DNA from 3 places in the Nocardioides oleivorans genome. Region 3 is predicted to be linked to each of the others. Evidence: predicted binding sites of a transcription regulator. Region 3 holds the regulator's gene; each other region holds the start of a gene.

Region 1 (9,379 bases), 920 kb from region 3:
CGTTGGTCAGCACGGTCGCGAGCCCGGCGCTCCGGGCGATGCCGGCCATCCGGGCCGCGTGGGGCGCGGTGCCCGGCCCCCACTCCCCCGGTCGGCCGCCGAGCCGGTGGGAGACCAGCTCGACGACGACGTTGTCGCGCGGCAGCAGGTCGAGCCACGGCGCGATCGTGGCGAGCCCGAGGTCGTCGCGCCTTCGGGTGGCGGCGAGGCCGAGCTCCGAGGAGGGCCCGAGCAGCACCAGGAGGTCCCCGCCGGCGAGCCACGGCCCGAGCACCTCGAGGGTCGCCACCGGACGACCGCGCTCACCGGACAGGTGGACCGCGGACACCATCCGGCACAGCGCCGCCCAGCCGGACCGGCCGCTGGCCAGGAAGGTCACCCGCGGGTGGCCGCCCTGCTCGAGGGAGGTGTCGCGCACCGCGCCGCCCCGTGCCGGCGTACGACGAGGGGCGGGGCGGCCTGCGTCGCGGGACGGACCGCCCAGCGCACCGGTCGGTGCCACCGCGAGGTCGACGCCGAGCACCGGACGCATCCCGGCACGCTGCGCCGCCCGGACGAACCTGACGGCGCCGTAGGTGCCGTCGCGGTCGGTGAGGGCGAGGGTGTCCATCCCGTGCTCGGCGGCCCGCTCGACCAGCACGTGCGGGTGCGAGGCGCCGTACTGGAGGGAGAAGCCGGAGGCGACGTGGAGGTGGACGAAGGGGTCCGACACCTCGACCGCGCTCAGGCGACGCTGGCGTGCGGCACCAGGCCGAGCGCCTGCTCGATCACCGCCAGGAACCGGTCGGCGTCGCGCACGAGGTCGTCGGCCTCGCGCTCGGTCACCGCACGCGTCGACCCCGCCTCGGCCGCCGCGCGCTTGGCGGCGCCGGCGGCGAAGAAGCTGGCCCACTCGGAGAGCTCGGGTGCGACCTCGGCCAGCAGGACCCAGGCGTTCTTCTGGCGCCGGGCCCGCGGCGCGGGGCGCGCCTTCGCCGCGAGGAGCGCGGCCGCGGCGCACAGCGCGGCCACGTGGGCGCAGGCGTAACGGGTGGGCACGTCGCGCGCCGTGATCGCGTCTCGCAGCGAGGTCGCCGAGCGCTCGAGGTAGGAGTGGGCGGTGGCCGGCAGCATGTGCGGGCCGGGGGTGGGTCCGGGGAAGGGAGCGGTGTGGTCCATCGGTCCGCCCTCAGTCCTGGCAGCCGACGAGCTGCCAGCGCCCGTCGGTCCAGTCGAAGGACAGGTCGAAGACGCCGTAGGTCTCGCGCTCGTCGGCCGGGATCCCGCGACCGGCCTCGACCCGCCAGAGCTCGCGCTCGGTGACCAGCTCTGCCAGCGGGCCGTCCTCGGCGCGGCTGCCGGCGCCCTGCCACCACGGACCGGTCTCGATCCAGTGGGCCACCACCGCACGGACCTTCCACAACCGGCCTCGCCACAGGAACTGCTCGGGGTCCTCCGCCTCACCCCGTCGCACCTCGACCGGGTCGTCGTACTGCCTCATCGCGCCTCCTCAGCACATCCGTCGACCCCGGGGCCGACCCGGGCGGAGGTGGGGGTCGAGGTCACCGCCACCCGGGTCGCATCGAACATCTGTTCGAACACCGAGAACGGTACTACCCGGCACCGACAACCCGTCAAGGGCGACGGGCCGGACAGATCCGGACAGAGCCAGTCACAGCCGGACGGAGCCGGCGTGGGCTCAGACGTCGCGGAGGAAGACCGTGGTCTCGCGCCGCCAGAGGAGGAACGAGAGCACCAGGCCCTCGGCGATGACGAGCGCGGAGAGCACCACGAAGATCGCCGGCAGGTGCGACTTGAGGGCGACGGCGCCGACGAGGACGCCGACGCCGGCCGTCGCGGTGAGCACGATCCGCGCCCAGCCGTGGCCGCCGAGGAGGAACGACCCGAGCACCATCGCGAGCAGGGTGAAGCCGACGAAGGCCACGACCGCCAGTGCCACGAAGCCGGGCACGATCGGGCTGTCGCGCAGCTGGTCGATGCCGCCCTGGGCGAGGATCTCCTGGGCGGACGGGTTGCCGCGCGCCCAGCCGAGGATCACGTCGTCGCGCAGGAGCCAGATCAGGACGGTGATCACCGCGGCGGTGGCGACGATCAGCATCAGCACCCGCACGCTGTTGACCACGGATCGGGGCAGGTCGCGCGCCATCGTGGAAACTCCTGTGCTCGTCGAAGTGGTGCTCGTCGAAGTGGTGCCGGTCGTCGCTAGGCTCGCATCATGTCGACCGAGCACGCATCGATCACCTCATTTAGGGGTGAGCTCACCCGGCGCGGCGGCACCGGTGACGTGGTCATCCTGCCGGACAGCGCCCACACTGCGGCACTCGCCGCGGCGGCACTCGGGTGCGAGGTCGGCGCGATCGCCAACAGCCTGCTCTTCGACAGCGACGGCGAGCCGGTCCTGATCCTCACCTCGGGCGCCCACCGGGTGGACACGAAGGCGGTAGCCGAGCGCATCGGCGTGGCCCGGCTCACCCGCGCCGACCCCGACTTCGTGCGCCGCCACACCGGCCAGGTGATCGGCGGCGTCTCCCCCCTCGACCACCCCGCGCCGGTCCGCACGTGGATCGATCCGTGGCTGCGGCAGCACCCGGTCGTGTGGGCGGCCGCCGGCCACCCGGCGGCCGTGTTCTCGTCGACCTACGACGAGCTGGTGGCGATGACGGGCGCCGAGGAAGTCCAGGTCGACTGAGGTGGGACAGACGTGGACGCGCTCGCACTGACCTTCTCCAGCGGGTGGGCGAGCGGCATCAACTCCTACCTCGTGGTCCTGGTGCTGGGCATCGCGGACCGGGTCGGCTCCTTCGACGAGATCCCCGACGTGCTGGCCCGGTGGGACGTGCTCGCGGCGGCCGGGTTCCTCTACGCGATGGAGTTCATCGCCGACAAGATCCCCTACATCGACTCGACGTGGGACGCGGTCTCCACCGCGATCCGCCCGACCGCCGGTGCGGTGATCGGCGTGCTGCTCGCGGGCGACGCCTCCTCGCTCGACCAGGCCGTCCTCGGCGTCGTCGGTGGCGGCACGGCCCTGCTCAGCCACCTCGCGAAGGCCGGCGGCCGGCTCGCGCTCAACTCCTCCCCCGAGCCGGTGACCAACGTCGTCGCGAGCATCACCGAGGACGCCGCGGTGCTCGGGGTCGTGTGGTTCTCGCTCCAGCACCCGCAGGCGGCGGCCGCCATCGCAGGCGTGCTGCTCCTCGTGGGACTGGTGGTGCTGTTCCTCGTCGGGCGCCTGGTCCGTCGGGGCTGGCGGCGGTGGAGGCAGAAGCAGCCTCTCCGCCAGGCTGCCTGAGCGGGCTCTAGGGTTCCCCCGTGGCTCGTGTCGTGGTGGTCGGTGGCGGCTTCGGCGGCATGGCCGCTGCCGCGCGGCTGGCCAAGCTCGGCCACGACGTGACCCTGCTCGAGCGCTCCCCGCACCTCGGCGGTGCCCTCAGCAGCGTCGAGCAGGACGGCTTCACCTGGGACGCCGGCCCCACCAGCACGCTGCTGCCCGCCGTCGTCCGCGACCTGTTCCGCAAGTCCGGTCGTCCGCTCGAGCGCGAGCTCGAACTCCAGCCGCTCGAGCTGGTGCGCGAGCACCGGTTCGCCGACGACACGGTGCTGCGGCTCCCCGGGGGCTCCCGCGCCGCCCAGCTCGCGGCCGTCGACGAGCTCGGGCCGGGCCTCGGCGAGCAGTGGGTCGAGCACGTGGCGTCGTACGGCGACACGTGGGAGCTGCTGCGCCGGGAGTGGTTCGAGCGGCCCTACGACGCCGACGTCGCGCCCCGCGAGCTGACCGCCCTGCTCGACCGGCGCGAGTCGCTGCACAAGCGGCTGCGCCGCACGTTCCGCGACGAGCGGCTGCGCCTGGTCGCCGGCCACCGGCTCGTGATGGACGGCCACACCCTCCGCGACGTGCCGGTCCTCGCGGGGGTCGACGTCTACCTCGAGCAGCGCTTCGGGGCGTGGACCGTCCCGGGCGGGCTCGCGGCGCTCGGCTCCGCGATGGCCGCCCGCCTGGCCCAGCGCGGGGTCACCGTCCAGACCGGCACGACCGCGACCGACCTCGTGGTCCGCGAGGGTCGCGTCACGGCCGTCGAGGTGGCCGGCGGGAGCCTCGACGCCGACCTCGTGGTCGTCGCGATCGACCCGCGTGCCCTCCCGGCGCTGGCGTCGTACGTCAGCCGCACGATGCCCGCCTTCCCGCCCGTCGTGACCCACCTCGGGCTCGAGGGCGACGTGCCCGACCTGCCGCACGAGGTGGTCGTGCACGGCGAGCCCCTGATGGTCGTCCGCACCGGCGGCCGGGCGCCCGAGGGCGGGGCCGCGTGGACGGTGCTCACCCGCGGACGGATCTACGAGGACGTGCTCGTCGCGCTCACCCGGCGCGGCATCGACGTCCGCGCCCAGGTCGTGACCCGCGTCGACCGGACCCCGCGCGACCTGGTCGAGGCTTGGGGCGGCTCGCCCCACGGGATGCTGTGGCAGGGTCCCCGGTCGGCCCGCACCCGCCTCGGCCCGCGTACGCCGATCCCGGGCGTGCTCACCGCCGGCGCCCACGCGACCACCGGCTCGGGGCTGCCCTTCGCCGGGCTCAGCGCCGCCCTCGTCGCCGAGATCGTCGGCCGCGCGCACTAGCGCCGGGTTCGTCGGCCGCGCGCTGTAACGCCGGGTTCGTTGCTGTACCCACCCCCGTGCAGAGGGGTGGGTACACGCACCAACACGGCGTTACAGGCCGGTCGGGAGGTCAGTGCAGCAGCTCGAAGACGACCGTGACGGTCACGCTGACCGTCGTCTCGCCCGGTGCGAGCCCACGGGCGGAGTCGGCCGCCATCGCCAGCTTCGGCATCGGCGACGGGCCGTTGCCGGCACCGCCCTCGACGATCGTCTGCACCGGGCCGAGGCCGGCGGCGCCGGCCATCCGGGCGAGCTGGGCCGCACGCTCGCGCGCGTCCTGGAAGGCGGCCTCGCGGGCCTTGCCCTCCGCGCCGTGGTCCTCGGTGACCTCGAGCCCGACGCTGTCGACGGCGAGGCCGTCGCCGACCTCGGCCGCCAGCTCGCTGAGCAGCGCCCCGGCGCTCGCCAGGTCGGCACAGCCGACGGCGTAGGAGTGGCGCGCCTCGTAGCCCTCCTGCCGACCCTCGCGGTCGTGCGTGGGCCAGACCGTGATGCCGGTCGAGGCGACCCGGCGCTCCTCGGTGTGGCGCTGGGCGACCTCGACGACGGCGCCCGCCGCCGCGGACATCGCCTCGTAGGCCTCGGCCACGCCGGCGCCGCGGGCGACGGCGGCGAGCCGGACGACCGCGCTGTCGGGCGCGACCAGGCTGGTGCCGATCCCGGTGACGGTGACGGAGTTCATGCCCTCACCGTAGCCGCGGTGCCCGGCGACCGGATCAGGCGGAGATGCGCAGGTTCGCGAAGATCTCGCGGGTCGCCTTCGACCGGTTCAGCGTGTAGAAGTGCAGCCCCGGCGCCCCTGCGTCGAGGAGCTGCGCGCACTGCTCGGTGGCGATCGCGATGCCCTCGGCGCGCAGGGCCGGCGGGTCGTCGGCGAGCGGCTGGAGCCGCGCCACGGTCTCGGCCGGCAGGTCACGCCCCGAGAACTCGACCATCCGCTCCATCGAGCGCAGGTTCAGGATCGGCATGATCCCCGGGATGATCGGCAGGTCGGCGCCGACGGCGTCGGCCCGCTCCACGAGCCCGACGTAGTCGGAGGCGCGCAGCACCATGTCGGTGACCGCGAACTCGGCGCCGGCGTCCTGCTTGGCCTTCAGCACCTTGGCGTCCTGCTCGAGGTCGACGGCGTCGACGTGGCCCTCGGGGAAGGCCGCGACGCCGACCCGCATGCCGTGGCGCTCCCGGACCAGCGCGACCAGCTCGTTGGCGTACGTCAGCCCGCCCTCGGTCGACGTCCAGGGCGAGCCGGGGCCGTCGGGCGGGTCGCCGCGCAGTGCCATCACGTGGTGCACGCCGGCCTCGCCGAGCTCGTCGAGGACCGCGTCGAGCTCGTCGGTCGTGTGCCCGACGCAGGTCAGGTGGGCGACCGGGAGCAGGTCGGTCTCGCGGGCGATCCGCGCGGTGATCGCCACGGTGCGGTCGCGCGTCGTTCCGCCGGCGCCGTAGGTCACCGACACGAACGTCGGCCCGAACGGTTCGAGCTCGGTGATGGCCTGCCAGAGCTGCTGCTCGCCCGCCTCGTCCTTCGGCGGGAAGAACTCGAAGGAGAAGGACCGGCCGCCCTGCGCGAGGAGCTCGCGCATGCTCAGGTCCCGTGGGTGCGTCATGCGCAACAGCCTACGGAGGAGTGCGCCGTCCTCCGCAATCCGTCCACTGGCTAGGCTCCCACCGTGACGAGGACCGTGACGAGCTGGGACCCCGCCCCCTTCCGCGACCAGGTCCAGCAGGTCCTCGACGCGTTCCTCGACGAGCGCGAGGCCGAGCTGGCACCGCTCGGGCCCGACGCCGGCCGCCTGGTCGCCGAGGCGCGTACGGCGATGCGCGGCGGCAAGCGGTTCCGCGCGGCGTTCTGCCACTGGGGCTACCGCGCGGTCCGGCCCGCGGTCGCCGACGAGGCAGCACTGGCCCGCGCCTGCGCATCGCTGGAGGTGCTGCACGCGAGCGCACTCGTCCACGACGACTACATGGACGCCTCCGACACCCGCCGCGGTCGCCCCGCGACCCACCGCGCATTCGAGGCCGAGCACCGCGCGTCGGGCTGGCGCGGGGACCCCGAGCAGTACGGCGCCGCCGCGGCGATCCTGCTCGGCGACCTGCTGCTCGGCTGGGCCGGCGACCTGCTCCGTCACAGCGGATTCGACGCCGAGGCGACCGCTCCCGGCCTCACGCTCTTCGAGCTGTGCCGCACCGAGGTCATCGCCGGGCAGTTCCTCGACGTGTCGGTCCAGGCCCGCGGCCGCGCCGACGTCGACACCGCGATGACGGTCCTGCGCTACAAGTCCGCGAAGTACTCCATCGAGCGGCCGATCCACGTCGGCGCCGCGCTCGCCGGCGCCGACGCGGCCCACCTCGACCAGCTCTCGCGCTTCGGCCTTCCCCTGGGCGAGGCGTTCCAGCTGCGCGACGACGTGCTCGGCGTCTTCGGCGACCCGGCCGAGACCGGCAAGCCGGCCGGCGACGACCTGGTCGAGGGCAAGCGCACCGTCCTGGTCGCCCTCGCTCTCGACGCCGCCCCGCGCGCCGCCGCGGAGCGCCTCGACGCCGCCCTCGGTACGCCGCTCGCACCCGCCGACGTCGACGTCCTGCGCGGCATCATCGAGGACTCCGGTGCCCGCGCGCAGGTCGAGGAGGTCATCGGCCACCTGACCGACCGGGCCGTCGACGCCCTCGGCTCCGCCGACGTCGACCCGCACGCCCGCGAGGTGCTCACCGAGCTGGCCGCCGCGGCGACCCAACGCACGGTGTAGAGGGGCTCGCTCCCGCGTCGTCGTCGCCGCTAGTCGAGGCTGGTGATCCCCGGGAGGCCGGGGCCGTCGCCGCGCAGGAGCACCGAGAACGGCGCACCGCGGTCGGTGTGGGAGCGGGCACCGAGCACGCTCAGCGCGACGCTGAAGGCACGCTCGTCGGCGCGCGCGAGGGTGGCCCAGCCGTCCCACAGCAGGACCGCTCCGGCACGGCCGGTGCCGACGTCGTACAGGCAGTCGGCCAGGGCGTCGAAGTTCTGCCCGTAGTGCGCGGGGAAGGCGAGCGCCTCCCCGACCGCGGCGAGGAAGGCCGCCCTGGTGTCGGCGCCGGTCCAGCCGTCGACGTGCCCGTATGCCCAGCCGGCGTGCTCGACCGCATGGCGCACGTCGTCCGCCTCGAGCGCGCTGTGCCAGAGGTAGGTGCCGGGCGGCTCGTGCCCGGCGAGCAGGCCCGCGAGGCCGCTCACGGGTAGCCCGCGATGCGCGCGAACGACGCGTAGTGGTCCGCGGTCCAGTAGAGCTCGCCGTCGCCGCCCTCGACGATGCGCCGCGCACCGCGGTCGTCGGAGCCGGGCGTGGGGACGGTGTACTCGCGGTAGTAGCCGCGCGAGGCGTCCGGGAGGATGCCCTCGCGGTTCTCGAACGTGATCCCGTCGCGGTCCTCGGGGAACGGACCGCCGTCCTCGATCAGCGCGATCGTCTCCGCCACCTGGGCGGGCAGGTCGTCGACCCGCACGACCGGCAGTCCGCTGTCGGGGTCGACCGATCCGGTGGTCTCGGGCGGGGAGGTCTCGGGGAAGGTCGTCGTGTCGTCCGTCGAGACCGCGGAGGGCACGGTCGGCGACGACGTGGGGCCGCCACCGCTGGCGCCCGGGTCGTCCTGCCCGGCGGGGGTGAGGAACCAGATGACGAGCAGCACGGCGGAGGCGAGCAGCACCAGCCACCGGTAGCGCTGGCGTCCCGCCGAGGCCGCCATCAGTACTCCAGGACCTGGGCGCGCCGCTTGACCTCGCTCCCGCGGTTCTCGCGGAGCGCGTCGATCGGCCGGCCGGGGAGGTCGTCGTCGGTGAAGAGCCAGGCGATGCACTCGCGGTCGTCGAAGCGGTGGTCGTGCAGCAGGGTCAGCAGCCCGGGCAGGCCCTTGACGACCAGGCCGTCCTGGATGAAGTCGGCCGGCACGCGCGGACCGGCGCCGGGCTCCGACACCGCGGCGGCCAGCTCGTGGTCGCGGATCATGGTGCGGACCTTGCCCGGCGTCACGCCCAGCAGCTCGGACACCTGGCTCCAGTCGAGCCACTCGGGGACGAGGGCGGCGAGGTCACGGTCGGCGAGGGGGGTGTTGCTCATGGCGGAATTCTGGCACGCCGCCACGCCGGGCGCGCACGCGTGAGCGCGGCCCCGCGTGCGACTTCCGTAGAGTGGTGGCGCCGGATCCTTCCCCTTTCTCCGTCGTCCGGCGCTGGAGGTCGAGCAGTGGAGCCACCCGAGCACGCCCGCGCGCAGGCGCCCGGCTCCGGCGACCCCTTGGTCGGACGGCTCCTCGACCGCCGCTACCGCATCGGCCCCCGCATCGCGCGCGGCGGCATGGCGAGTGTCTACGAGGCCACCGACACCCGGCTCGACCGGACCGTCGCCGTCAAGGTGATGCACCCCGGGCTCGGCGACGACCAGGAGTTCGCGGCCCGGTTCGTCCGCGAGGCGCGCGCGGCGGCCAGGCTGAACCACCCGCACGTCGTCGGCGTCTACGACCAGGGCGACGACACCTCGGCCGGCCAGGACACCGTCTTCCTTGTCATGGAGTACGTCCCCGGCCACACGCTGCGCGACGTGATCCGCAAGGAGTCGCCGATGTCGCCGACCCGGGCGCTCGTCCTGCTCGAGCCGGTCGTGTCCGCGCTCGCCGCCGCCCACCGGGCGGGCCTGATCCACCGCGACGTGAAGCCGGAGAACGTGCTCATCGCCGACGAGGCGCACGGCGG
Region 2 (9,379 bases), on a different contig from region 3:
CGTCGTACGTCGAGCGGCGGTGCAGGTCGTGGTCGACGGGTGGGGCGGTCGTGCCGCGCACCACCTCGGCGAGGTCCGGGAGCAGGGCGACCCACGCGGCCTCGTGGTCGCGGACGACGGCCAGCAGCGCGTCCGGCCGCAGTCCCACGAGCGCCGGACGGAGGGCGTCGACGTAGGGCTGGAGGAAGAGCGACCTCTCCGCGGGGTGGCAGCGTCCCCGGAGGACCTGGCCCCCGGTGGCGGCGCAGTGGGCTGCGCCCGCGTCGAGCAGGCCGGTCTTGCCGATGCCGCCCTCGCCGACGACGAGCACGACGCCGTCGGCCCCTCCGCCGACCGCGGCGTGCCAGGCCTCGCGCACGACCGCGAGCTCCGGGTCGCGGCCCACCAGTGACGGCTGGTCGGGCGGATCGCGCGGGGCCGGCACCGCCACCGTCGCCTGCGGAGCCGGCTCCGCGTCGCGCAGCAGGGCCAGGTGGAGGTCGGCCGTCGCCCGGTCGGGGTCGGTGCCGAGCTCGCTGCGCAGGGCGCGGGCCACGGCGTCGTACGTCGACAAGGCCGCCGACACGCGCCCGTCCGCGGCCAGTGCCTGCATCAGGTCGCGCACCGCGCGCTCGTCGAAGCGGTCCGCGTCCACGCCGGCCGAGGCGACGGCCACGGCCCGCGCGGGGTCGAGCGCGAGAAGCGCCACGACGCGGTGGTGGCGTGCCTCGCGGCGCACGTCGTCGGCCTCACGCCTCACCTGCACGACCCAGTCGACGTCGTCCTCGTCGAGGAGGGCAGGGCCGTTGCCGAGCAGGCCGAGGGCGGCCGCGGCAGACGCCTCGGCGAGCGCGTGCTCGCCGAGGCCGAGCCGGGCTCCGGCCTCCGAGGCCAGCAGCGCGGCCTCGGCCAGGTCGACCGTCCAGGTGCCGCCGAGGCGGTAGGACCCCGGCACCCCGACCACCAGGTCGCGACCCAGCACCGGACCCAGCGTCCGGCGGATCCGGCTCGCCAGCGTGGCGACGTTGGCTCCCGGATCGGCCGGCACCGCGTCGGGCCAGAGCGCCTCCACGATGCGGTCCGTGCTCGTGGTGCCCCCGGAGGCGGCGAGCAGCGCGAGGAACGTCCGCGCCTTGCGGCTGCCCAGCTCGCCGCCCGCGAACGAGCGTCCGGCGGCCTCCACGACCAGCGCGGAGGACAGCCGGAACCGGACGGCGTCGCCGGACTGGCTCACCCCACGAGTATCAACCCCACGGGGCTACCCGACGAGGCGCTCGCGCAGGTGCTCGAGCTGGCGCGCCGGGTCGTCGGTGACGCCGCCGTGGACCGGACCCGGCTGGAGCACCGTGCTGCGCGGGGCCTTGAGGAACCCGAACCGCTGGCCGAGGGACTGCCGGGCGGCCGCGCCTCCACGCTCGTCGCCGCGGCAGACCCAGTCGACGAAGCCCAGCGCCTCGCAGACCTGGTCGACGTCGATGCCGGCGTCGAGGGCGTGCAACCGGTCGGCGTCGACGTTCCACACCGCGTCGAGGAAGTCGGCCGACTGGCAGTGGAGCACGACCCCGACGTTGAGGAACTCCTCGCGCTCGGGCCTCGGCACGCAGCGCAGCACGACGTACTGGTAGGCGAGCCGGGTCACGGCGCGACCTCGCCGTCGTGGCCGGGCAGCCACTGGCGGGTGCCGAGCCGCGCGGTCAGGAAGTCGACATAGGCCGCCCGCAGCTCGTCCGGACCGAGCTCGGTGCCCTCGGTGCCGTCGGTGCCCGGGAGCGGCTCGAGCCACACGTCGGGGACGGCGGCCAGCACCTCGACGAAGACCTCGCGGCCGAGCGACGCCGCGATCTCCCCGTCGAGCTCGCGCGCCCGGGCCGCGCAGGTCTCGAAGACGTGCCCGCTGACGTCCCAGGGCTGGGCGGCGAACTTCGCGGGATCGGTCACCCCGCTCCGCCAGCCGTGGTGGAAGTAGAGCGAGGCGCCGTGGTCGATGACCCAGAGGTCCCCGTTCCACAGCAGCAGGTTGGGGTTGCGCCAGGACCGGTCGACGTTGGCGGTGAAGGCGTCGAGCCAGAGCACCCGCGCGCCCTCGTCGTCGGCGACCGAGACCTGGCCGTCGACGCCGAACGAGCCGGGCAGGAAGTCGATGCCGAGATTGGGACCCACGCTCGCCCGGATGAGGTCCTGGACCTCCTCGTCCGCCTCGTAGCGGGCGATCTCGGGGTCCAGGTCGAGCACGACGAGTCGCGGGGTGCGCAGGCCCAGCCGGGTGGCGAGCTCGCTGACGACCACCTCCGCGACGAGGACCTTGGCCCCCTGGCCGGCACCGCGGAACTTGCAGACGTAGGTGCCCAGGTCGTCGGCCTCGACGATGCCGGGCAGGCTGCCGCCCTCGCGGAGCGGGGTGACGTAGCGGGTGACGGAGACGTGCTGAAGCGTCACTGGACCGGGGACTCCTCGGCCAGGCGCTTCTTCTCCGCCTCGACGTCGAAGTCGGCGGCCGGCCACTGCGGGTCGAGCCCGCGAAGCGTGTCGAGCAGGAGCTGGGCGACGGCGAGGTTGCGGAACCACTTCTTGTCGGCCGGGACCACGTGCCACGGCGCGACGTCGGTGTTCGTCCGCTCGAGCGCGATCTCGTAGGCCTCACGGTAGGCCGACCAGAAGGCCCGCTCGTCGAGGTCGCCGGGGTTGTACTTCCAGTGCTTGTCCGGGTTGTCCAGCCGCGCGGCGAGCCGCGCCTTCTGCTCGTCGGCGCCGACGTGCAGCATGCACTTGATGATCGAGACGCCCTGGTCCGCGAGCCGGGCCTCGAAGTCGTTGATCGCGCCGTAGCGACGCTGGATCTCGGCAGGCTCGGCGAGCTCGTGCACGCGGGCGATCAGCACGTCCTCGTAGTGGCTGCGGTCGAAGACCCCGATGTAGCCGGCCGGCGGGAGGCCCTTCTCGATCCGCCACAGGAAGTCGTGGGCGCGCTCCTCGTCGGTGGGTGCCTTGAAGCTGGTGATCCGCACGCCCTGCGGGTCGACCAGGCCGATCGTGTGGCGCAGGACGCCACCCTTGCCGCTGGTGTCCATGCCCTGGAGCACCAGGAGCACGCGACGCTCCGACCCCACGGTGCGCTGGGCCCAGAGCCGCTCCTGCAGGTCGGCAAGCTCGTCGCCCATCGCGAAGAGCGCCCCCTTGCCGTCGGCCTTCTTGCCGTCGAACCCGGGCGCGGCATCGGTCTCGATGGCGGTGAGGTCGACCGGGCCGGCGGGCAGCCGCAGGGCATCGGCGATGGGAGAGGTGGTCATGGGGACATCATGACCGACGGTCGTCAGCCGAGCACCCGACGCACGTCGAGCGTGCACCCCACCACGGTCGCCACACCACCGTCTCGCTGCCGCTCGTCGAACCACGTGCCCCGCACGAAGCCCACCTTGTCGAGCACGCGCAGCGACGCGGCGTTGCGGTGGTCGGGGGCGGCGAAGAACCCGGTGGCGTCCGGGAACCGCGTGGCCGCACGCACCATCCACGTCCAGAGCACCCGTGCCCCGATCCCGCGTCCGACCCAGTCCGGCTCGCCGATGACGTAGTCGAGCCCGACCGCGTCCGGGTCCGGGGTCAGCAGCGCGAAGTCGGGGAAGTCGCGGATCCGGTAGTCCTGCACGAACCCCACCGAGCGCCCGTTGACCTCGGCCACCCACATCCGGATCGGGGTGGTGCCGTCGATGCGGGGGCCGTAGGTCGCCGCAACCCGCTCCTGGCTCGGCTCGCCCTCGTGGTGCCACCAGCGCTGCACGTGCGGCTCGCCCAGCCAGCGAGCCAGGACCGGCAGGTCGCCGTACGTCATCGCCCGCAGGGTCGTCGTGAGGTCAGGCTCCACCGCGAAGACCAGGGTCTCGCCGGCGAGGTCCGTCGCCACCGGTGCCCCAGCGGCCGTCGCCGCGACCCGGCGCGCTGCTGCGGCCCACGACTCGGCGGGCCGGACGGCGCCGGTCAGCTCGTGGCCCCGCACCCGCACGACGACAGGGACGACGGCAGCAGGGACGGGTTCCACCGTCCCACCTTCTCAGCCCTCGCGGGCCCGACGGCAGGGTCAGTGTGCGAGTCCGCTTCCGACGACCGGCGGGAGGACCGACCACGGGAAGTCGATCCAGAGGTCGGTCTCGCGCCAGGCGTAGTCGGGCTTGATGACCGAGTGCGGCTTGTCGTAGATGACGACCGTGCGCGCCTCGGCGACGTGGCCCTCGCAGAACTCGTGGACCAGCTCGAGGGTGCGACCGGTGTCGGCGACGTCGTCGGCGATGAGCACCTTGAGCCCGGACAGGTCGACCGCGGCCGGGGTCGGCGGCAGCATGATCGGCACGTCGAGGCGCTCGTCGACGCCGGTGTAGAACTCGACGTTGAGGACGGACAGGTTCTTCACACCGAGTGCGTAGCCGAGCCCCATGCCGAGCGCCAGGCCACCGCGGGCGATCGAGAGGACCATGTCGGGCTGGTAGCCGGAGTCGGCCACCTGCTGGGCCAGGTCGCGGGTGGCCGTGCCGAACAGCTCGTAGGTCAGGACCTCACGCTCGTTGCTCACGAGGCCATCCAACCGTCAGTCGTCCGGCGGCGCCATGTCGTCGGTCACGAGACCCTCATCACCCGCGGCTGCGTCGGCGAGGGCCTCGCGCACGACCGAGAACGCGATCGCCGAGGAGTAGCCCTTGCGCGCCAGCAGGCCCGCCAGCCGTCTCGTCGCCACCTGCGGCTCGAGACCGCGCATCGACCGCAGCTTCCGCTCGACCAGTGCCCGTGCCGCGTCGCGCTGGTCGGTCTCGTCGATCTGCTCCAGGGCCTCGGCGACGTGGTCGTCGGCGACGCCCTTGCGGCGCAGCTCCTGCTTGAGGGCCATGGGGGCGAGGCCACGGCTGCGGTGCCGGCTCTCCACCCACTGTCGCGCGAACGCGGCGTCGTCGATGAGGCCGACCTCGGTGAACCGGTCGAGCAGCCCCGCGGCGAGGTCGTCGGGCACGCCCCGCTTGGCGAGCTTGTCGGCGAGCTCCTGGCGCGTGCGGGCCTGCCCGGTGAGCGTGTCGAGGAGGATCTTGCGGGCCACCGCCTCGGGGTCGGCCTCGACCTCCGCGGCGGCGGCCTCCTCTCGGGCGAGCCGAGCGGCCTCCCGCTCCTCCCACGTGCGGCGGGGGCGGGACTTCTTCCTGCCCTTCGCCGCGCCGGCAGACCTGCCGGTCGAGTCCCGCGACCTGCGCGGCTCGTCCGGCGTGGGCGGGGACTGCCCCACCCACGCCTGGACGCCGAGGCCGACGTCGCCGACCCAGTCGGGGGCGGGACGTGACTCCGACATCAGAAGTCGTCGACCCCGATGGGCTCGTCGCTGAGGTCGTCAGCGGGCTTGTCGACGCTGGGCGTGACACCGAGCTTCTCGAGGATGAGCTTCTCGATCTCGTTGGCGAGGTCGGGGTTGTCGCGCAGGAAGTTGCGGGAGTTCTCCTTGCCCTGGCCGAGCTGGTCGCCCTCGTAGGTGTACCAGGCACCGGCCTTGCGGATGATGCCCGCCTCGACGCCGACGTCGATCAGGCCGCCCTCGCGGGAGATGCCCTTGCCGTACATGATGTCGAACTCGGCCTGCTTGAACGGCGGGGCCACCTTGTTCTTGACGACCTTGACGCGGGTGCGGTTGCCGACCATGTCAGTGCCGTCCTTGAGCGTCTCGATGCGACGCACGTCGAGGCGCACCGAGGAGTAGAACTTCAGCGCGCGACCACCGGTGGTGGTCTCGGGCGAGCCGAACATGACGCCGATCTTCTCGCGCAGCTGGTTGATGAAGATGGCGGTGGTGCCGGAGTTGTTGAGGGCACCGGTCATCTTGCGCAGCGCCTGGCTCATCAGGCGGGCCTGGAGGCCGACGTGGCTGTCGCCCATCTCGCCCTCGATCTCGGCCCGGGGCACGAGCGCCGCGACGGAGTCGATGACGATCAGCGAGAGCGCACCGGAGCGGATCAGCATGTCGGCGATCTCGAGCGCCTGCTCACCGGAGTCGGGCTGGGAGACCAGGAGGGCGTCGGTGTCGACGCCGAGGTTCTTCGCGTAGTCGGGGTCGAGCGCGTGCTCGGCGTCGATGAAGGCGACGATGCCGCCGGCCGCCTGGGCGCTGGCCACCGCGTGGAGGGCGACCGTCGTCTTTCCGGAGGACTCCGGACCGTAGATCTCGACCACGCGTCCGCGCGGGAGACCACCGAGGCCGAGGGCCACGTCGAGGGCGATCGACCCCGTGGGGATCACCTCGAGCGGGGCACGCGTCTCGTCGCCCAGTCGCATGACCGAGCCCTTGCCGAACTGCTTCTCCACCTGTGCGAGGGCGGCGTCGAGTGCCTTCTCGCGGTCTGCTCCAGCCATTGCTGTGTCCCGTTCTCTCGTCGTTGTCTGCGGTACTTATGCGACGCTAGGGCGAGCCACTGACAGTCCCTGATCAGGACCGTCGACGCTGTGGACAACCTCGCCCCTCGTCGTACCTGTGGAGAGAATCTAGCCCGAACAGGTGTTCGATGCACCGTTCGACACGCGGCGTGTCGCGGGCAGATCCGGGAGCCGGGTCACGCGCGGCTGCGGGTCATCCGGCCCGCGACCACGACCACCGCGGCCAGCACCGACCCGAAGAGCGCGAGCGCGCCGTAGCCCGGTCCCCCGACGATGACTCCGGCGAGCGCACCGCCACCTGCCGCGGTCAGCGACATGGCCATGTCGGAGGTGCCCTGGACGTCGGTGCGCGAGGCGATCGGCGTGCGGTCCGCGATGACCGTCGAGGCGGCCACGGTCGCGCACGACCAGCCGAGGCCGAGGAGGAACAGCCCGACGAAGATCTCCCACGACGAGCCCTGGGGCGAGGACCCGCACAGGGCGAGCGAGACCATCAGCACGACTCCCCCGGCCACCAGCACCGCCGAGCGACCGAACCGGTCGGCCGCCCAGCCGACGACCGGCGCGAAGGCGAACATCCCGAGCACGTGGATCGAGATCACGAAGCCGATGACCTCGAGGTGCGCGCCGCCGTGCTCCATGTGGAGCGGCGTCATGATCATCACGGTCACCATCGCCGCGTGGGCGCAGGCCATCGCCACGACCGCGTGGCCGACGACGGGCACGTCGCGGACGACCTCGACGAACCGGACCCACGAGCGGTCGCCACCCGGGCCCGAGGTGGCCGACGGCGTGACGCCCGCGGTCTGCTGCGCGAGCAGCAGCGGGTCGGGCCGCAGCCGCAACCACACCCACAGGGCGGCGAGGAGGAGCACGACGGAGCCGATCGCGAAGCCCCCGGTGAGCTCGGGGACGCCGAGCCACCGGGCGGTCACGCCGCCGACGCCCACGAGGTTCGGGCCGGCGACGGCCCCGATCGTCGTCGCCCACACGACGATCGAGAGCGCACGGGCGCGGTGCTCCTCGGTCGCGAGGTCGGTGGCGGCGTAGCGCGACCCGTTGTTGACGGCCGTGGTCGCGCCGAGCAGCACGGCACCGACCAGCAGCACCAGCATGGAGTCGACGACGCCGGCCACGACGGCGAGCACCGCTCCCGAGGCCCCGAGGAGGTAGCCGGTGACGAGGCCGACGCGACGTCCGTGCCGGCGCATCACCCGCGCCAGTGCGTACGCCGCCGCGGCCGTGCCGAGCACCTGGAAGGTCTGCGCGAGCCCGGCCATCGCCTCGCTCCCGGAGATGTCCCGGGCGAGGAGCGAGGCGGTGGTGACGCCGATCGTGACCCCGACCGCGCCGACCGCCTGCGAGACGACGAGCGTGCGGACGGTGCGGCGCTGGACGACCTCGACGTCGGCGCCCACCGCCATCGTCACGACGTGCTCACCGTCATGCCGTGCTCACCGCTCGGAGTCCGGCAGCTCGAGCTGGCGCCACACGGCGGCCCAGACCTGCTTGGGCGGCACCCCGGCGTCGAGGGCCTCCTTCGTCGTGCGGCCGTCGAGGTCGCGCACGACGGTGAGCTCGGCCCAGGTGCGGGAGTAGGCCTTGCCCAGGGCGTGGTCGAGCCGGGCCCAGAACTCGGTGTGCCTCATGGCGCCACCGTGCCACGGACCGCCGACACCTCGAGCCACGACTCCTGCCGCTTGCCCGCGACCCCGGAGCGGACGTGCACCTCGTCCCAGCCCGCATCGCGCACGGCGACGCCCAGGGGTCCCGACTGCCAGTAGGTGAAGTGGCGTGGGTTGCTGATCGACCCGTGCGTCGACCACCCGTCGCCGTCGCCCTCCTTGACCGACATGCGGAGCAGGCCGCCCGGTCGGGTGACCGCGGCCAGCCGGGCCAGCACCGTCGGGAGGTCGGCGCGCGCGACGTGGAGGAGCGACGCGTTCGCCCAGACGGCGTCGTACGGCCCCTCCGGCGAGGCGAGGTCGTCGGTCACGGGGTCGAGGAGGTCGGCGGCGTGGCCCTGCTCGCGCAGCAGCGCGACGAAGCCGGGCGTGATGTCGGTGCGCCGGACCGCGAGGCCGAGCCCCTCGAGCAGCAGCGCGTCGCGCCCGCCGCCGGAGCCGATCTCCAGTACCCGTGCGCCGGCGCCCAGTCGGGAGCCGAGGTCCTCGATGTCCGCACGGACCGAGTCGGGCACGGCGGGCGTGGCGTCGGCGTACGCCCTCGCGTCGAGGTCGTAGGCGCGGACGGTCTCGTTCACGACCGCGTCCGCGCGGGGGCCGCGTGCACGTCGTGGAGGTGGTGCACGACGTCGTGCAGGTGGTAGCTGCCCAGGGTCTCGACGGTGAACTCGCTGCCGTTGGAGCGCAGTCCTCGCCGGTCCCTCGTGGCGTCGGTGATCGTGGCGTAGGTGCCCGCGACCGTGCCGGCCGCCTCGATCAGCTCGACCGCGACGGTCCCCGGGTCCTGCGCGGGATAGTCGCTCTCCAGGGCCGTGGCGTCCTGGTCCCAGTTGGCGAAGGTCGGGACGTCCTCGTCGAGCATCAGCCGCAGCCGCTGGGCGAAGAGCCGGTGGACGTCGCGCACGTGGCAGCCGTACTCCAGGTCGGACCACACGTCGGGCGCCGGCCGCTCGCGCACGGACGGGCGGGCGAGCACCTCGGACCACGTCATGGCGGTGTCGTGGACCAGCCGCGGCAGGTCCCCGATCCCCTGCGCCGCCGGCTCGAAGCCGCACTCCGGGCACGGCCGCTCCAGGACCCAGGTCCAGTCCTTGATGTCAGGAGTGATGCTCATGACCGTCATCCAACCAGCCGGTCGACCGGGGACAATGGGCGGAATGGACATCCGCCGCGCACTTCCCGCCGACCTCCCGACGGTCTTCGGGATCTACGCACGCGAGGCGCGTGAGGGCCACGCGACCTTCGACCACGAGCCGCGGCCGATGGAGCTGTGGGAGGACAAGCTCGCCGCGGACGACCACTTCCTGGTCGCCGAGCAC
Region 3 (9,379 bases):
CGCCGTTCTCGACACACTCGACGTGCTCGGCGCAGATCCCACCGTTGCCGCACTGGATCGTGACGACCCACGTGTGGCCGTCGCCAGCCGACGAGCTCTCGGTGTACTCGGCATAGGTCCACGCGCAGTCGGCCGAAACTTGCGACCATCCCACGCCCACGCAGCTGCCGGCTTGCGCGGGAGCCGCGACCAGGGCGACCAGCGCACTGGCGACTATTGCAAGGACCGCTAGAAGTCCGGCGACTCGTTGACTGTCCGGCATCACAGGATCCCGAAGTACGTGACTAGCCACCCTGACTGCGTCGTCTTCAAGATCACCCGAATCCGAGTGCTTCCGGCCGGATATGTCTCGGTCTTGCCAGTGTCACCGTGCTTGATCACGGTCTCCGCGACGTCTTGTGACACATCGTAGGTCGGCGGCTTGGCCGCGTAGCGCCGGATCTTTGTCACGGTGGTGCCGGCGAACTGTGCACTCCCGCCGGCCGCGTAGACCTGCTCCACGCTCTCAACGAAGCCCTGACATGCCTTGCAGTTCGGCGTCATCGCGTCGTACTCGGCCGTATCGCCGGTCACCTGCATCTCGTCGCCCGCCTTCACCCAGCGCCGGATGAAGTCCTCGGCACTCTCGACCTCGGGCGTCTCGGTCTCGGTCGGCTCCTCGGTGGGAGTCGCGGTCGAGGTCTCCGGCATCTGGGGCTTCGGCTCGGGGTCGTCGGAGCACCCGACCAGGAGCAGGGGCGCGAGAACGGCGAGCGCGAGTGCGCGGCGTACGTGCATGAGACGGCCTTCCCGAGAGCGTGGACGCAGTCAAGTTACCCATGACGGCGGCTCTCGAACCAGAGCGAAGGCAAAGCCTGTGGACGAGCACCCGGCCACACCGAAGACCCCGAAATGCGCCGAGGGGCGGGCCGATGGCCCGCCCCTCGCCTTCCCCTTGGTCCACCAGCCGGGGTCGAAGCGGCTGATGGAGGCCTTCGCGTCAGTCGGAGACGACTGGGACGCGGAGCTTCTGGCCAGCCGCGAGGCTGGCGGACTCGAGGGCGTTGAGCCGCTCGATCTCGGTCATCATCCCGCGGACGTCACCGTCGGTGGCGAGGTCGCTGGCGATCCCCCACAGGGTGTCACCGGGGGCCACCTGGACGATCTCGGTCGGCGCGGGCTGGCCGGCCGAGTCGGTGCCGACGGCGCCACCGGCGAGCATGATCGCCACGCCGAGGACCAGGAACAGCGAGATCAGGAAGACGACCATCCGGCCACGACGCGTCAATCGCACGGACGAGCGCGGGCGAGCGGCAGAGACGGTGTTGGTGGTGAAGACAGGTGCAAGGCTGAGGGTGCTCATGGTGTGGCCTCCTGGGGAAGATCAGCCGGGTCGTGTGATGACGAGGAATGTCTAGTGACAGCCACCGACAGCGGGTGGGCGTCGATCAGACGTTCGATCGAACATGTGTACGACGTTAGAGCACGTGTTCGAACGATGCAAGACTCCGGTCGAACAAATGTTCGGCGTGTCGCCCGCGCGGACAGCGCGACACGCAGGTTCGAACAGGTGTTTGATCCTGTGGTGCGATCCGGGCTACGGTGCACGGACAGCAGCCCGTACCGCCACGCGTCGAGAGGTTCCAGAGATGGCCAAGTCAGCGGACAAGAACGTCATCGAGATGCCGGACGGTCCCCCGGACGCCACGGGCCTGACCCCGCGCCAGCAGCGTGTGCTCGCCACGATCAAGGACTCGATCGAGTCCAAGGGCTACCCGCCGTCCATGCGCGAGATCGGCCAGGCCGTCGGCCTGACCTCCTCCTCCAGCGTCGCCCACCAGCTGCGCGTGCTCGAGAGCAAGGGCTTCCTCAAGCGTGACCCGAACCGGCCGCGCGCCCTCGAGGTCTTCCTGCCCGAGGTGATGGCAGCACGCCGCTCCATCTCCAGCGGCGACGACTCGAGCGTCGACGAGACCGGCATCGGCGACGTCGCCCCCACCGCGGTCAACATCCCGGTCGTCGGCCGGATCGCCGCCGGTGGCCCGATCCTCGCCGAGGAGCAGGTCACCGACGTCTTCCCGCTCCCCAAGCAGCTCGTCGGCGACGGCACGCTCTTCCTGCTCGAGGTCTCGGGTGACTCGATGGTCGACGCGGCCATCTGCAACGGCGACTACGTCGTTATCCGTCAGGAGCAGACGGCCGAGAACGGCCAGATCGTCGCCGCGATGATCGACGGAGAGGCCACGGTGAAGACCTTCCAGCGCAAGGACGGCCACGTCTGGCTGCTCCCGCACAACTCGGCGTACGACCCGATCCCCGGCGACAACGCCACGATCCTGGGTGTCGTGACCGCGGTGCTGCGCAGCCTCTGACGCCCACCCGCGAGGGCGTTGAAAGGTCCTCACCTGCGGGACACGATGGCCACATGAGCACCGTCAAGGAGTCCTACGACTACGTCATCGTCGGAGCAGGGGTCACGGCCGCGAGCGCGGTGAAGGGGATCAGGTCCCAGGACGAGGGCGGCACGATCGCGGTCCTCGGGTCGGAGCCCGCGAAGCCGCTCTACCGTCCGGACCTCTCCAAGGACCTCTGGCTCAGCGACGACAAGACCTTGGCCGACTCCGACCTGTCCGGCGACCTCGACGAGGACGACGCCGTCGACCTGGTCACCGACACGACCGTGACTGAGATCGACCCGGGTGCGCACGTCGTACGCCTCGCGGACGGTACGACGGTGGGATACGGCAAGCTCTTGCTCGCCACCGGCGCCGAGCCGCGCGTGCTCGGCATCGACCCCGGCCCCCGTGTCGTCTACTACCGGACCGCCGCCGACTACGACCGGCTGCGCGCGGTCGCCACGGAGGGCAGCCACGTCGTGGTCGTCGGGGGCGGCTACATCGGCTCGGAGATCACCTCTGCGCTCGTGCAGAACGGCGTCACCGTCACGCTCGTGCTGGACGTCGAGGACGTGCAGGAGGCGATGTTCCCGCGCGCACTGGCCGCTACCCTCAGCAAGGACTTCGCCGACCGGGGCGTGACGATCGTGCACGGCTCCGTCGAGGGCGGGCAGGAGCAGGACGGCGGTGTCCGCATCCGCCTCGACGACGGCACCGACATCACCGCCGACGGCGCGGTCGTCGGCGTGGGCGTGCTCCCCCGGACCGGGCTCGCCGAGGCAGCGGGCCTCGAGGTCGACAACGGCATCGTGGTCGACGAGCACCTGCGCACCAGCGCCGATGACGTGTACGCCGCGGGCGACGTGGCGTCGTACCCGGACGCGCTCCTGGGCCGGCGCCGCGTCGAGCACGTCGACCACGCCGAGAAGTCGGGCGAAGCCGCGGGCAAGGCGATGGCCGGCAGCGACGAGACCTACGACTACACGCCCTTCTTCTGGTCCGACATCCTCGACCGCGGCTACGAGGCCGTCGGCGAGACGAGGAGCGACCTCGACCTGATCGAGGACTGGAAGGACGGCGAGATCGGCACCGGCGTCGTCTACTACCTGAAGTCCGGGCACGTGCGCGGGGTGCTGCTCTGGAACGTGTGGGACAGCGTCGACCAGGCGCGCGAGCTGATCGCGGAGACGAAGGACGCACCGGTCGCCGACCCGGAGTCGCTGCGGGGGCGGATCGCCTTCGGCTAGCCTCGCGGCGATGTCACGCCCCGATCCCGAGCTCTTCCGTACCCGCCCCGGCAACCGGCGCCGGCTGACGCCGCCCGGAGAGGCGGAGCTCGACCGGCTCGCCGCCGCGGGCGAGAAGTCCGGTTGGCTGAGCCCGCTGGCGTACAACCTCACGATCAGCCACGGCCACCGGTTCGTCTGGTACCGCGTGGCCAAGGTCGCGACCCGCACGATCCGGCACCACTGCGAGAGCAACGGCGTGGTGCTCGACGTCGACCACGCGATGCGGATCCGCTACCCGCTGGCGTCGTACGCCGACTACTTCACGTTCGCATTCGTCCGCGACCCGCTCGACCGATTCGTGTCGGCGTGGCACGACAAGGTCGTGGACAACAACTACTACGACTTCGACCCCGCGACCCACGCGCGGATGCAGGTGGTCGAGGAGTTCGCCGCGTGGACCGCGACGCACGACCTGGCCGCCGTGCCCGGCACCGACCAGCACCTGACCCTCCAGAGCCGGATGATCGACCTCAACCGCGTCGACTTCATCGGCCGCCTCGAGACCTTCGACCGCGACTTCGCCGAGGTGTGCGAGCGGATCGGGGCGCCCGCCGTGCCGAGCGCGCCGAAGAACCAGACCGCGCCCGGCGGCCGCGACCAGCAGGTCTCCGCCGAGCTGCGCGCGCTGGTGACGCAGATGTACCGCCGCGACTACCAGCTCTTCGGCTACTCACCCGACCAGGCCTGACGGAGGACCGACATGGCACTCGACCGCCCCACCTTCAGCACGACCTCCCTCCGCGAGGGGTACGACATGGGAGAGGTCGACCAGGCCATCGACCTGATCTTCGACAACCTCGAGCTTCCCGAGCAGCGGTTCGGCGCCGAGCACATCATGGACCTGCGGTTCACCCCGGTGCGGCTGCGGCAGGGGTACGACATCGGCGAGGTCGACAGCTGGCTGGACCTCGCCGCCGCGGAGACCGCGCGCCGGGAGTCGGGTGGAGCAGCTCCCGAGCAGGCGCCTCCCGCGCCCGAGCCCGCGCCCGAGGTGCCGCAGCCGGCACCCACCCCGCAGCCGCAGGCGGCGCCCGCGCGGTCGTCGTACGAGCCCACGACCTCGTCCGCGATCACGGAGGTGAGCTCGGGCGGGCCCGCCCTCTACCTGATCCTCGCCGGCATCCTGGTGGTCATCGGCGTGGTGGTCTACGCGCTGGTCGCCTGACCCAGCCTCTTCAGCGCCTGGCGGACGAGCGCCGGGTCGGTGGTCGACCACATCGGCGGCAGCGACGCCTTGAGGAACCGGCCGTAGCGGGCGGTCTCCAGTCGCGGATCGAGGACGGCGACGATGCCGCGGTCGGTGGTCGTGCGGATCAGGCGGCCGGCACCCTGCGCCATCAGCAGCGCAGCATGGGTCGCGGCGACCTGCATGAAGCCGTTGCCGCCGGCTTGGTCGGCAGCCTTCTGGCGCGCCGACATCAGCGGGTCGTCGGGCCGTGGGAACGGGATCCGGTCGATGATCACGAGCTGGCAGGTGTCGCCGGGGACGTCGAGTCCCTGCCAGAGCGACAGCGTGCCGAACAGGCAGGTGTGCGGGTCCTCGACGAACTGCTTGGCGAGCTCCGGGAGCTGGGCGTCGCCCTGCGCGAGCGTGGTGAGGTGCGGCAGCCGCGCGCGCACGGCCTCGGCGGCGGTCTCGGCCGCGCGGCGGGACGAGAACAGGCCGAGCGTGCGGCCCTCGAGGGCGTCGACGAGCTCGCAGATCTCGTCGAGCTGCGCCTGCCCGAGGCCGTCGCGGCCGGGCTGAGGCAGGTGGCGGGCGACGTAGAGGATGGACTGCTGGCCGTAGTCGAACGGCGAGCCGACGTCGATGCCCTTCCACGGCAGCGCGTCCTCGGCGTCGGTGGTGGCGACCTGGTGGCCGATTCGCTCGGTGGGCTTGAGACCGAGCGAGGTGGCGACGGCGCCGAACTCGCCACCGAGCATCAGCGTGGCGCTGGTGAAGACGACCGTCTTGTCGGTGAGCAGCTTGTCGCGCATCGGGCCCCATACCTGCAGGGGCGCGACGTGCAGCCGCGCAGGTAACCGGTCGCGCGCCTCGCCGAGCCACAGCACGTCGGCCTGCGAACCCGCAGCCATCCGCTCGGCGTTGACGAAGACCTCCTGCACCATGCCCTTGGCCTGGGTGCGACCGGCGTCGCCCTCGCCACCACCGCCGCCGGACTCGCGCGGGTACGCCGACAGGCAGGCGCGCGCGGCGTCGCGGACGAGGACCAGTGCGTCGGACAGCTGCTGCGACACCTGGTCGATCCGCCCGGGCGGGGTCGCCTCGAAGGCCTCGGCCAGCTGCTGGGCGGCGTCCTCGAGGTCACCCGCCGGGTCGCCGTCCGCGTCGGCGGTCCAGCGGCTCGAGCGGCGGGCGGCGCGCTCGATGTCGGCGGCTGCGAGCTCGTCGGTCGCAGCCTGGGTGACGCGTGCGGTGAGCTCGTGCGCCTCGTCGATGACCACGGTGTCGTAGTCGGGGATCATCGGCACCTCCTCGATCGCGTCGATCGCGAGGAGCGAGTGGTTGGTGACGATCAGGTGGCTGCGCTGCGCCTTTTCGCGCGCGAGCTCGGCGAAGCACTCCGCGCCGAACGGGCACTTCGCGGCACCGAGGCACTCCCGGTGGCTGACCGAGACCTGGCGCCACTCACGATCGGTGTGGCGCGGAGCGTTGTCGCGCTCGCCGCTGGCCTTCTGCTCCGACTCCTCCTCGGCCCACGCCCGCAGCTCGAGGACCTTCTCGGCCATGGAGCCCATGGGCACGTCGACCAGGGTGCCCTGGTCGTCGGGGACGCCGGCCCGGATGCGGTGCAGGCACGCGTAGTTCGATCGCCCCTTCAGGACGGCGTACGACGTGTCGAGCCCGGGCACGTCCTTGACCGCCTCGACCAGTCGGGGCAGGTCGCGCTCGACGAGCTGGTGCTGGAGGGCGAGGGTCGCGGTGGCCACCACGACGCGCTTGTCGTGGAGCATCGCCGGGACGAGGTAGCCCAGCGACTTGCCGGTGCCGGTGCCGGCCTGGACGAGGAGGTGGCGACCGTCCTCCATCGCGTCGGCGACCTCCGTCGCCATCTGCACCTGGCCGTCGCGCTGCTGCCCGCCGAGGCCGGTGACCGCCTTGGCCAGCACGGTCGCGACTCGGCTGGTGGAGGTGTCGGGCTCAGGCACCAGAGCACCCTACGGGGCGGCGCCGACACCACGTCGTACGCCATCCACAAGCGGCGTCAGTAGTTCTTCTTGCGGCCGATCTGGCGCTCGATGCGCCGCTCGGGCTGGCCGAGGATCCGGGCCAGGATCTTCACGCGGTACTTGTAGGCGACCACGCCCAGCACGACGATCAACAGGATCCACAACATGGGCAGAGCCTACGCCGCCCGGGCAACGTCGTCCTGGACCCGTCGACGGGACCTTTGCACCCGAGTCTCCCGCTTGTCGGCCGAGATCCAGGCCGACAAGCGGGGCGGTCACCGGATATCCGGAGACTCCTGAGGCAGCAACCTCAGACGACGGCGCCGGAGTCCTCGGGGGTCCGGACGACCTTCTCGCGCTTGACCCGGCTCATCGGGAACCGCTGGTTGAGGTAGGTCAGCAGCGGGGTGGCCACGAAGACCGAGGACAGCGTGCCGATGATCAGGCCGACGAGGAGCGCGATGGCGAAGTCCTGGAGCGAGTCGCCGCCGATGAAGGCGAGTGCGGCGAGGATGAACATCGCGCCGAGGCCGGTGTTGACCGTGCGGGGCATGGTCTCGACGGACGCGGTGTTGGCCAGCTCCATGAAGTCGTCACCGGGCTTCGATCCCCACCAGCGCTCGCGGATGCGGTCGAAGACGACGACGGAGTCGTTGACCGACAGACCGACGATGGTCATCGCGGCGGCCAGGAAGATGCCGTCGATCGGCTTGCCGAGCCAGGCGAAGAGGCCGGTCACGAGGAGCACGTCGTGTGCCATCGCGAGGACGGCCGAGAGGCCGAAGGTCCACTTGAAGCGGATCGCGAGGTAGAGCAGCTGGGCGAGGAAGGCGACGCCGAACGCGATGAGCGCGTTGTTGCGCAGCTCCTTGCCGAGCGACGAGCCGATGGTCTGGTCGTCGACCTTGTCGACCGTGCCGCCGAGCTTGGCCAGCTCGGCCTCGATCTTCTGCTCCTCGTCGTTGCTGATCGACCCGGTGCGGACGGTGAAGTCGGCGGTGTCGGCGGTCTGCACGACGGCCTCGGGGAAGCCGGCGTCGGCCACCGCCTGGCGGGCCTGGTCGACGGTCATGTCCTTGCTCACGGAGTAGTCGAGCTGGCGACCACCGGTGAACTCGACGCCGAGGTTGAGGCCCTGGGTCGCGATGCCGGTGACGGCGAGGACGAGCGCGGCACCCGAGATGCTGAGCCAGATCTTGCGGCGCTTCATGATCTGCGGGTTCTTCCTCTCCAGCCACCTGCGCACGGCACCGACGTCGCTCAGGCCGGTGAGGCGGGGCCGGCGCGAGACCGGCTTGTTGGAGACGAGGAGGTCGCAGAGCACGCGGGCGATGATCAGCGCCGACACCATCGAGGCGACGACACCGATGGTCAGGGTGACACCGAAGCCCTTGATCGGGCCGGAGCCGAGGAAGAACAGCAGGCCCGCGGCGAGCAGGGTGGTGACGTTGGAGTCGATGATCGCGCTCCACGCCTTGTTGAAGCCGACGGCGAGGGCGCGCCTGAAGCCCGCGGACGGGTAGGCCTCGTACTCCTCCCTGGCTCTCTCGAAGACGAGGACGTTGGCATCGATCGCCATGCCGATGGCGAGCACGAAGCCTGCAAGGCCGGGCAGGGTCAGCGTCGACCCGAGCCCGACGAGCATGGCGTAGGCGAGCAGGGCGTAGGACGCCAGCGCGATGGTCGCGCCGAAGCCGACGAGGCGGTAGACGACGATGATGAAGAGACCGGTCAGGATGATGCCGATGATGCCGGCCTCGATCGACTGGTCGATCGCCGCGGCACCGAGCGAGGGGCCGACGAGGCGGTCGGAGATCGGCTTGAGCTCGAGGGGCAGCGAGCCGCCCTCGATGAGGGCAGCGAGGTCGCCGGCCTCGCTCGCGGTGTAGCTGCCGGTGATCTGGGTGCTGTCGCCGCGGATGCCGACGTCGCACCCGACGTCGGTGTTGACCTCGGGCGAGGAGATGACCTCACCGTCGAGCACGATCGCGATGCGTCGCTTCGGGTCGCCGGACGGGTTGCAGGCGGCCTTGCCGGTGATGTCGGCCCAGGTGTCGCCACCCTTGCCGTTGAAGTCGATCGCCACGACCCAGTCGACGCTGTTCTGCGGCTGCTGCGAGCTGGCGCCGGTGATCTCGTCGCCCTGGATGACCGTGGGGCCGATCTCGATCGTGTCGCCCTGGTCGGACGCCAGGACCTGGTTGTCCTTCTTGCTGGGCTCCGCGTCGGGCTGCGCGGTCGCGAGCACCTTGTGGATGGTCAGCTTCGCGGTCGACCCGATGCGCTCCTCGGCCCGCTGTGCCTCGGCGTCGCTGGTGACACCGGGGAGCTCGACGAGGATCCGGTTCTCACCCTGGCGGACCAGGGTCGACTCGGCGACACCGAGGGCGTCCACCCGGCCGCGGAGGACCTGCAGCGTCTTGTCGACGTTCTCGGCACTGGCAGGCGTGGCGTCGGTGCCCTCCGCCTCGAAGACGAACTGAGCGCCGCCCTTGAGGTCGAGACCGAGGTTGGGCTTGACGTTGACCGCGAGCGCCGCGC

Evidence for each region. Region 3 encodes LexA, which represses DNA repair genes until DNA is damaged. Its sites were predicted from a motif close to TCGAACANNTGTTCGA; they were not measured.
Region 1: a site for LexA is predicted at 1,562-1,577, ahead of EUA93_RS15140 (DUF6504 family protein). Genes of this name have one in related genera too.
Region 2: a site for LexA is predicted at 6,489-6,504, ahead of recA (recombinase RecA). Genes of this name have one in related genera too.

Annotation. Positions count from the first base shown of each region.
Region 1 is NZ_SDWT01000001.1:3,153,281-3,162,659, reverse strand. It holds gene EUA93_RS15150 (DNA polymerase III subunit alpha) at 1-712, opposite strand, end outside; gene EUA93_RS15145 (SAV_6107 family HEPN domain-containing protein) at 724-1,158, opposite strand; gene EUA93_RS15140 (DUF6504 family protein) at 1,169-1,480, opposite strand; gene EUA93_RS15135 (hypothetical protein) at 1,679-2,146, opposite strand; gene EUA93_RS15130 (YbaK/EbsC family protein) at 2,216-2,689, shown strand; gene EUA93_RS15125 (DUF4126 domain-containing protein) at 2,702-3,292, shown strand; gene EUA93_RS15120 (phytoene desaturase family protein) at 3,313-4,617, shown strand; gene EUA93_RS15115 (SIMPL domain-containing protein) at 4,727-5,338, opposite strand; gene metF (methylenetetrahydrofolate reductase [NAD(P)H]) at 5,373-6,263, opposite strand; gene EUA93_RS15105 (polyprenyl synthetase family protein) at 6,327-7,403, shown strand; gene EUA93_RS15100 (barstar family protein) at 7,433-7,867, opposite strand; gene EUA93_RS15095 (guanyl-specific ribonuclease) at 7,864-8,376, opposite strand; gene EUA93_RS15090 (Rv2175c family DNA-binding protein) at 8,376-8,747, opposite strand; partial or broken gene EUA93_RS22330 (protein kinase domain-containing protein) at 8,874-9,379, shown strand, end outside.
Region 2 is NZ_SDWT01000002.1:443,417-452,795, forward strand. It holds gene EUA93_RS17790 (AAA family ATPase) at 1-1,213, opposite strand, end outside; gene EUA93_RS17795 (DUF3037 domain-containing protein) at 1,238-1,618, opposite strand; gene EUA93_RS17800 (HipA family kinase) at 1,615-2,415, opposite strand; gene EUA93_RS17805 (PPK2 family polyphosphate kinase) at 2,412-3,266, opposite strand; gene EUA93_RS17810 (GNAT family N-acetyltransferase) at 3,290-4,012, opposite strand; gene EUA93_RS17815 (phosphoribosyltransferase) at 4,052-4,540, opposite strand; gene EUA93_RS17820 (regulatory protein RecX) at 4,556-5,302, opposite strand; gene recA (recombinase RecA) at 5,302-6,354, opposite strand; gene EUA93_RS17830 (MFS transporter) at 6,552-7,799, opposite strand; gene EUA93_RS17835 (DUF3046 domain-containing protein) at 7,830-8,024, opposite strand; gene EUA93_RS17840 (class I SAM-dependent methyltransferase) at 8,021-8,638, opposite strand; gene EUA93_RS17845 (DinB family protein) at 8,635-9,174, opposite strand; gene EUA93_RS17850 (GNAT family N-acetyltransferase) at 9,218-9,379, shown strand, end outside.
Region 3 is NZ_SDWT01000001.1:2,235,475-2,244,853, reverse strand. It holds gene EUA93_RS10755 (PKD domain-containing protein) at 1-160, opposite strand, end outside; gene EUA93_RS10750 (hypothetical protein) at 262-777, opposite strand; gene EUA93_RS10745 (LysM peptidoglycan-binding domain-containing protein) at 980-1,342, opposite strand; gene lexA (transcriptional repressor LexA) at 1,629-2,351, shown strand; gene EUA93_RS10735 (NAD(P)/FAD-dependent oxidoreductase) at 2,405-3,622, shown strand; gene EUA93_RS10730 (sulfotransferase family protein) at 3,633-4,352, shown strand; gene EUA93_RS10725 (DivIVA domain-containing protein) at 4,365-4,829, shown strand; gene EUA93_RS10720 (ATP-dependent DNA helicase) at 4,811-6,817, opposite strand; gene EUA93_RS22235 (hypothetical protein) at 6,874-7,005, opposite strand; gene secD (protein translocase subunit SecD) at 7,149-9,379, opposite strand, start outside.